Regions from separate parts of the Streptomyces sp. NPDC057950 genome, predicted to be linked through region 2. Evidence: riboswitches for the same ligand, from Rfam matches in the RefSeq annotation. Region 2 holds a riboswitch; the other holds the start of a gene.
What was found. A riboswitch is a leader RNA that binds a small molecule or an ion and turns the genes downstream of it on or off. The one in region 2 is predicted to bind thiamine pyrophosphate.
Positions count from the first base shown of each region.

Region 1: another riboswitch for thiamine pyrophosphate. It lies ahead of thiO (glycine oxidase ThiO); the one in region 2 lies ahead of ACFVTC_RS32885 (thiamine ABC transporter substrate binding subunit).

Region 1 is NZ_JBHVPP010000002.1:178,072-182,410, forward strand. Features, by position in the region: gene ACFVTC_RS05010 (thiazole synthase) at 1-666, opposite strand, end outside; gene thiS (sulfur carrier protein ThiS) at 670-870, opposite strand; gene thiO (glycine oxidase ThiO) at 867-2,045, opposite strand; TPP riboswitch at 2,043-2,154, opposite strand; gene ACFVTC_RS05025 (NAD(P)/FAD-dependent oxidoreductase) at 2,442-3,674, shown strand; gene ACFVTC_RS05030 (Rv2175c family DNA-binding protein) at 4,060-4,339, shown strand, end outside.
Region 2 is NZ_JBHVPP010000023.1:96,569-100,907, forward strand. Features, by position in the region: gene ACFVTC_RS32875 (phosphatidate cytidylyltransferase) at 1-1,007, shown strand, start outside; gene rlmN (23S rRNA (adenine(2503)-C(2))-methyltransferase RlmN) at 1,279-2,385, shown strand; TPP riboswitch at 2,425-2,543, shown strand; gene ACFVTC_RS32885 (thiamine ABC transporter substrate binding subunit) at 2,621-3,703, shown strand; gene ACFVTC_RS32890 (ABC transporter permease) at 3,679-4,339, shown strand, end outside.

The DNA of each region.
Region 1 (4,339 bases), on a different contig from region 2:
GCCCTCGGCCATCAGCACCGGTTCCTGCGCACGGGTGACGGCCGAGGCGAGCATCACACCGGCGCACCCCAGCTCCATCGCCAGCGCCGCGTCCGACGCCGTACCCGCCCCCGCGTCCAGGATCACCGGCACGCGCGCGTGCTCCACGATCAGCTCGAAGTTGTGCGGGTTGCGGATCCCCAGGCCGGACCCGATGGGCGAGCCCAGCGGCATGACCGCCGCGCACCCGACGTCCTCCAGCTTGCGCGCGAGCACGGGGTCGTCGTTCGTGTAGGGCAGCACCGTGAACCCGTCGTCGACCAGCGTCTCCGCGGCGTCGAGCAGCTCGATCGGGTCGGGCAGCAGGGTGCGCTCGTCGGCGATGACCTCCAGTTTCACCAGGTCGGTGCCGAGCGCCTCCCGGGCAAGCCGCGCGGTCAGCACCGCCTCGCCCGCAGTGAAGCACCCCGCGGTGTTCGGCAGCACCCGGATGCCGAGCCGGCCGAGCACGGACAGGACGGAGCCGTGCGCCGCGGGATCCACCCGGCGCATCGCGACGGTCGTCAGCTCCGTCCCGGACGCCACGAGCGACCGTTCCAGCACGTCGAGGCTGGGCGCGCCTCCCGTACCCATGATCAGCCGGGACGAGTAGGACGTACCTCCGAGGACGAACGGATCGTCGGCCATGGGTCAGCCTCCTTGGACAGCGGTGAGGACCTCGACACGGTCTCCCTCGCGCAGGGACGTGGCGGACCACTGGGTGCGCGGGACGACGGTCTCGTTGAGCGCGGCGGCGACGCCGGAGGGCGCCGCCGTGAGGGTGGCGACGAGCGTGTCGAGGGCGGTGCCCGCGGCGACGAGCCGGCGCTCGCCGTTGACGAGGATGTTCATACGGGCTGCTCCGTGCGTGTCGGGCTGAACCGGTGGGGAGTGAAGGGGCGCGCTTCCTCGGGGAGCTCCCCCGAGGCGAGGACGTGCGCCATGACGTCCCCGGTGACGGGGGTGAGCAGGACGCCGTTGCGGTGGTGGCCGGTGGCCAGCAGCAGTCCGTCGAGCCCGGTCGGGCCGAGCAGCGGAGCGTTGTCGGGCGAGCCGGGGCGCAGTCCGGCCCGGGTCTCGGTGAGCGGCAGTTCGGTGATCCCGGGCACCAGCTCATGGGCGTCGCGCAGCAGCTCGTACACGCCGCCCGCGGTCACCGTGGTGTCCCAGCCCAGCTCCTCGCTGGTCGCACCGACGACGAGTTCGCCGCTCTCGCGCGGCACCAGATAGACCTGGCTGCCACGGACCACGGCCCGCACGGTGCGGCTCAGGAAGGGCGCGTACCGCTTCGGCACGGTCAGCCGCAGCACCTGCCCCTTCACCGGGCGCACGGGCGGCCTCACGTCGTCGGGCACGCCCTCGAGCCTCGCGCTGAGGCTGCCCGCGGCCAGTACCACCTGCGTCGCCGCCAGCACGTCGCCGCCCGTGGTGACGATCCCGGTGGCCCGCTCCCGGACCACCGTCAGCCGCTGAGCCCAGGTCCGGTGGAACACCACCCCGGCTCGCTCGCACGCTGTGACCAGGGCCTTCGCCAGGCGGCGCGGGTCGATCTGGTGGTCGCCGTCGACGCGCAGACCGCCACGGACACCGGGCGCGAGCATCGGTTCCAGCCGACGGCACTCACGGCCGCTGAGCCACTCCGACGCGAGCCCCGAACGGTTCTGCAGGGCGTGCAGTTCCCGCAGGTGGGCGCGGTCGTCGGAGTCCAGGGCGACGGCCAGCGTGCCGCACCGGCGGTAGCCGAGATCCTGGCCCGTCGCCTCGGTGAGCTCGGCGACGAAGTCCGGATAGCGGCGCGCGGAGGCGAGGTTCAGGCCCAGCAGGGTCTGCTCGCCGTAGTGGAGCTCGGTGACGGCGGCGAGCATTCCGGCGGCGACCTGCGCGGCCCCGCCGCCGGGTTCCGGGTCCACGACCGTCGTGGTGAACCCGCGCTGGGCGGCCCGCCAGGCCGTGACCAGGCCGATGATCCCGCCGCCCACCACCAGGACGTCGGACGTGACGGACCTCTCCGCCGGTGTACGCGACATGGGCGTCCAGCCCCTCCCTTCGCCGGCATGACCCGGATCAGGTTCGTACGGTCGGAGGCCGCCAGCCTCCCTCTCAGCCCGGTGCGTCCGGGCTCCCGCGAGTGCTCTACGTCGACCACCCTAGCTCGCCGCCGCGTGCCTCAGTAAGGGAGCCTCCGCCCATGGCCCATGCGCGCGACGGCCCCGTCCGGCCGCGGCCGGCGGAGAGCGGGGAGGGGGGGTCGTGGACGGGCGGCGGGACGAACGTGGCGGTCCGGATCGAGCGGATCGACGACCCCGACCAACCCGCACGGACCGCGCGCGCCGGACGGACCCGCCGACACCGGGCCGCATTGTGGAGCAGGTCACTGAGCACGTCCGCTGACTGACGGATTGTCAGGTGTCTATGGTGATCAGGTGAGCGAGCAGACGCAGGGGCAGAAGCAAGGGCCTACGGCACGCCGGGTCGTCATCGCGGGCGCGGGCATGGCCGGCGTGCAGACCGCGGTCGCCCTGCGCGAACAGGGATTCACCGGCGGTGTGACACTGATCGGCGCCGAGCCGCACCAGCCGTACGACCGGCCGCCGTTGTCCAAGGCGGTGCTGCTCGGAAAGGCCGAGCACTCCGCCTTCGACATCGACTTCGAGGCACTGGGCATCGAACTGAGACTCGGCTGCGAAGCGCTGGGCCTGCGCCCCGGGGACCACGAGCTGGACACCGCCGCGGGACCGGTGCCCTACGACCTCCTGGTGCTGGCCACCGGCGCGGAACCGATCCAGCTCCCCGGCGCGGAGGGCATGCCCGGCGTCCATCTCCTGCGCACCCTGGACGACGCCGAACGGCTGCGCCCCGTGCTGGCCCGGCAGCACGACATCGTGGTGGTCGGGGCGGGCTGGATCGGAGCGGAGTTCGCCACGGCGGCGCGCGAGGCCGGGTGCGCGGTGACGGTCGTCGAGGCCGCCGACCGGCCACTGGCCGGGGCACTGCCCGCCGAGGTGGCCGCGCCGATGGCCGCCTGGTACGCGGACAGCGGGGCCTCGCTGCGCACCCACGCGCGCGTGGAGCGCGTCGAGCCCGGTGCCGTGGTGCTCGACGACGGGTCCCGGGTGCCCGCGGGCGCCGTGGTCGTCGGCATCGGCGCCCGGCCCGCCACCGCCTGGCTGGCCGACTCCGGCATCGAGCTCGGAGCCCACCGCGAGGTCGTCGCCGACAGTCACCTGCGCACCTCCCTGCCGGACGTCTACGCGGTCGGCGACTGCGCGTCCTTCCCCTCGGGCCGGTACGAGGAGCGCCTCCTCGTCCACCACTGGGACAACGCCCTGCAGGGACCGCGCACGGTGGCGGCGAACATCATCGGCGAGGCCCCGGTGGCGTACGACCCGGTTCCGTACTTCTGGTCCGAGCAGTTCGGCCGTTTCGTCCAGTACGTCGGCCACCACGCGCCCGCCGACACGACCGTCTGGCGCGGCGGCTCCTCGGGCGCCGCCTGGACGGTCTGCTGGCTGCGCGACTCCCGCCTCGTCGCGCTCCTGGCGGTGGGGCGCCCCCGCGATCTGGCCCAGGGCCGCCGTCTGATCGAGGCGGGCATGCCGCTGGACCCGGAGATCCTGTCGGATCCTTCACGTCCGCTGAAGGACGCCACGGCCTAGGCGGGCACCCAGGCCCCCGTTCGGGCGGCGACGCGAGGGGCCGGGCCTGCCCGGCCCGGTGGGCTCCCTCGCCGGGGGGGCGGCCGGGCGACCGGGGCCGACGAATCCCGCCGAGCCGCTCGCCCGAGGGCGGCCCTGCGGCCCTGCGGCCCTGCGGCCAGGCAACCGGGCAACCGGGCAACCGGGCGGCCGGGCGGCCGGGCGGCCAGACAACCGGGCGGCCGGGCGGCCGGGCGAGTGAACCCGCCGGATCCGCTCGCCGCGTGGCCCGCGCCCGCGCCACCGTGCCGGAATTCGGTGGAATTCCACGAGATTCACGCGCTTCTGACGCGGGACGGGCGGCGCTCGGGTACCGAGTGTCAGTCCGGGATGGCAGGCTTGTCCCGTGACCGAGATTGACGCAAAGATCGATGCTCTCGTCCCCGCCTGGCTCACCCTCCCCGACATCGCCGAACAGTTCGGCGTCGAGGTGACCCGCGTCCGGCAGCTGGTCAAGGAAGGCCAGCTGATCGCCGTACGCCGTGGTGAGAACCGCGCGCTGCACGTCCCCGCCGCTTTCATCGACGAGGACAAGGTCGTCAAGGGCCTCACCGGCACCCTGACGCTCCTGCGGGACGACGGCTTCACCGACGAAGAGATGCTCGAGTGGCTCTTCACCCCCGACT
Region 2 (4,339 bases):
CTCGCCCCATGCCCATCGTGCCCGAGGGACCCGCTCACGGCGGAGACCAGGATGACGACCGGGGGGCCGCTCGGCTGAGCGGCCCCCCGGTTCGCGACGACAGACCGGCGGCGGGGTCCTACGGGAACCCGTCGCAGAAGCCGCAGGAGCCCATGCCCAGCGCCGCCCAGCAGCCCGCCCCCGCACCGAAGAAGAGTGCAGGTCGCGACCTCGGTGCTGCGATAGGGGTGGGCGTCGGGCTCGGTGCGGTGATCATCGCGTCGTTGTTCGTCGTCAAGGCCGTCTTCGTCGGTGTGGTCGCCGTCGCCGTGGTGGTGGGGCTGTGGGAGCTCACCTCGCGGCTCGAGGAACGCAAGGGCATCAAAGCGCCGCTCGTGCCACTGGCGGTCGGCGGTGCGGCCATGGTCGTCGCCGGCTATGTACGAGGTGCCGAGGGCGCGTGGGTGGCGATGGCACTCACGGCGCTGGCGGTACTGGTCTGGCGGATGACGGAACCGCCCGAGGGGTACCTCAAGGACGTCACGGCCGGCGTCTTCGCCGCCTTCTACGTGCCGTTCCTGGCGACCTTCGTGGCGATGATGCTGACCGCGGACGACGGTCCGCGCCGCGTTCTGACGTTCCTGCTCCTGACGGTCGTCAGCGACACCGGCGCGTACGCGATCGGCTGGCGCTTCGGCAAGCACAAGCTCGCGCCCCGCATCAGCCCCGGCAAGACCCGCGAGGGCCTGGTCGGAGCCGTCGTCTTCGCCATGGTCGGGGGCGCGCTGTGTCTGCAGTTCCTGATCGAGGACGGCACGTGGTGGCAGGGCCTGATCATCGGCCTCGCGGTCGCGGCCACCGCCACACTCGGTGACCTCGGCGAGTCCATGATCAAGCGGGACCTGGGCATCAAGGACATGGGCACACTGCTGCCGGGTCACGGCGGCATCATGGACCGCCTGGACTCGCTCCTGCCGACGGCACCCGTGGTCTGGCTCCTGTTGGTGATCTTCGTAGGGTCCGGCTGACCCGCGGACTTTCCGGTGAGGGGTCCGTCGTCCACAGGGCGACGGGCCCCTCACCGCATTGAGCGGCGCGATCCCGGATCCCGGGCCGAGGCCGCGTCCTCGGGGGCCGATGGACTCTCCACGGACCCGTCCGACGCGCGCGATTCCCGCGCGTCCGCCTTCGCCCACGGGCAGGTGACCGACCGAAGTCGACGGGCTGCACCCGTAGGTGACCACCCCCACCCCGCTCCGGCCCGGGACGGTCGTGTTGATCTGCGACACTGGAAGGGTTATGCCGAAGCCCGGAGAACTCACATTCGTCGCCCCCCGCGCAGCCAAGAAGCCGCCGCGGCACCTTGCCGACCTCACGCCCGCCGAGCGTAAAGAGGCGGTCGCCGCGATCGGGGAGAAGCCGTTTCGCGCCAAGCAGCTCTCGCAGCACTACTTCGCCCGGTTCGCGCACGACCCCGCGGAGTGGACGGACATCCCGGCCGCCGCGCGCGGCAAGCTCCAGGAAGCGCTGCTTCCCGAGCTGATGACCGTCGTGCGGCATCTGTCGACCGACCAGGAGACCACGCGCAAGACCCTGTGGCGGCTCTTCGACGGCACGCTCGTCGAGTCCGTGCTGATGCGCTACCCGGACCGGGTGACCATGTGCATCAGCTCCCAGGCGGGATGCGGGATGAACTGCCCGTTCTGCGCCACCGGCCAGGCCGGACTCGACCGGAACCTGTCGACCGGCGAGATCGTGCACCAGATCGTGGACGGCATGCGGGCGCTGCGGGACGGCGAGATCCCCGGAGGCCCGGCGCGGCTGAGCAACATCGTCTTCATGGGCATGGGCGAGCCGCTCGCCAACTACAAGCGGGTGGTAGGCGCCATCCGCGCACTCACCGACCCCGAGCCGGACGGCCTCGGGCTCTCCCAGCGCGGCATCACCGTGTCGACGGTGGGACTGGTCCCGGCCATCCACCGGTTCTCCGACGAGGGCTTCAAGTGCCGCCTCGCCATCTCCCTGCACGCGCCGGACGACGAGTTGCGCGACACCCTCGTCCCCGTGAACACGCGGTGGAAGGTGCGGGAGGTGCTCGACGCGGGCTGGGAGTACGCGGCCAAGTCGGGGCGCCGGCTCTCCATCGAGTACGCCCTCATCCGGGACATCAACGACCAGGCGTGGCGCGGTGACCGGCTCGGGCGGCTGCTCAGGGGCAAGCCCGTGCACGTCAACCTCATCCCGCTCAACCCGACCCCGGGCTCGAAGTGGACCGCCTCGCGACCCGAGGACGAGAAGGCGTTCGTCGAGGCCATCGCGGCCCACGGCGTGCCGGTCACCGTCCGGGACACCCGGGGCCAGGAGATCGACGGGGCGTGCGGCCAGCTCGCGGCGACCGAGCGGTAGTCTGACCCGGCACGTACATTTCCATATTCCGACATCTTCATATTCCGACAGGGGAGCGCCACAGCGCTGAGAGTGCGGCAGCCGGAGCACCGGTGGGCCGCAGACCCTCTGAACCTCGCCCAGGTCATTCTGGGTAGGAAGTTCGGGCATCACTCAAGCTGTTGCGCCCTGCCCGGGAACCGCCGAGTTCCCGGGCAGGGCCGCGTCTCTTCCTGGTCACCCCAGGAGGAATTCAGTGAGCACCAAGAAGAGGACGACCGCGGCCGTGGTCGTCGCACTGGGCCTCGTCACGCTGTCCGCGTGCGGCTCGTCCGGCTCCGGCGACAAGGCCGCCGGCCCCGGGACCGTGACCCTCGTCAGCCACGACTCCTTCGCCTACTCCAAGAGCGTGCTGCACGCCTTCGAGCAGGAGTCGGGCTACAAGGTCAGGATCCTCAAGGACGGAGACGCCGGCCAGGCCGTCAACAAGGCCATCCTGACCAAGGACAACCCGCAGGGGGACGTCTTCTTCGGCGTCGACAACACCCTGCTCTCCCGCGCGCTCGACAACGGGCTGTTCCAGCCGTACGAGCCCAAGGGCTCCGACCAGATCGTCCAGCGCTACCGGGTCGACGAGGGCAAGCACCGGGTCACGCCCATCGACTCCGGCGACATCTGCGTCAACTACGACAAGGCCTACTTCAGCAAGCATCACCTGGCGCCGCCCACCTCCTTCGACGACCTGATCAAGCCCGCGTACAAGAACCTCCTCGTCACCGAGAACGCGTCCACGTCCTCGCCCGGCCTCGGATTCCTGCTCGGGACCGCCGCGAAGTACGGGGACGCCGGGTGGCAGGACTACTGGAAGAAGCTCAAGGCCAACGGCGTGAAGGTGGTCGACGGCTGGGAGCAGGCCTACAACGACGAGTTCTCGGGGTCCGCGGGCGGCAAGAAGGCCAAGGCCGACCGGCCGCTGGTCGTCTCGTACGCCTCCTCCCCGCCCGCCGAGGTGATCTACGCCGACCCGAAGCCGAAGACCGCGCCGACCGGGGTCGCCGACGGCACCTGCTTCCGCCAGGTCGAGTACGCGGGGCTGCTGAGCAACGCGAAGAACACGAAGGGCGGCAAGGCGCTCCTCGACTTCCTGATCAGCTTCAGGTTCCAGGAGGACATGCCGCTGAACATGTTCGTGTACCCGGTCCGTGAGACCGCCAAGGTGCCCGAGGTGTTCGTGAAGTTCGGTCCGCAGGCCGAGCACCCCGAGACCCTGGCCCCGGCCGAGATCGCCAAGAACCGTGACCAGTGGGTCAAGTCGTGGACCTCGCTCGTACTGAAGTAGCCGAGGCGGCGCCCAGAAGGCGCGGGAGCGCGACGCGGCTGTGGCTCATGGCCCTGCCGGTCGTGTTCTTCGGCGTCTTCTTCGCCTACCCCGTCGCGGCGATCGTGGCCCGCGGTCTCGAGGCCGACGGGGTCTGGCGGCTCGGACGGATCGGTGAGGTGGTCGGCCGGTCCGACATCCGGCACGTGCTGTGGTTCACCACCTGGCAGGCGCTCGCCTCGACAGCGCTGACCCTGCTGATCGCGCTCCCCGGCGCCTACGTCTTCGCGCGCTTCGACTTCCGGGGCAAGCAGGTTCTGCGCGCGGTGGTGACCGTCCCGTTCGTGCTGCCCACCGTCGTCGTCGGTACGGCGTTCCTGGCGCTGATCGGCCGCGGCGGACTGCTGGACGGCCTGTGGGGTGTTCGGCTCGACACCACCGTCTGGGCGATCCTGCTCGCGCACGTCTTCTTCAACTACGCGGTGGTCGTCCGCACGGTCGGCGGGCTCTGGTCGCAGCTCGACCCGCGACAGGAGGAGGCCGCGCGCGTGCTCGGCGCCTCCCGGTTCGCGGCCTGGCGCACGGTGACGCTCCCGGCCCTGAGCCCCGCCGTCGCCGCCGCGGCGCTCATGGTCTTCCTCTTCACCTTCACCTCGT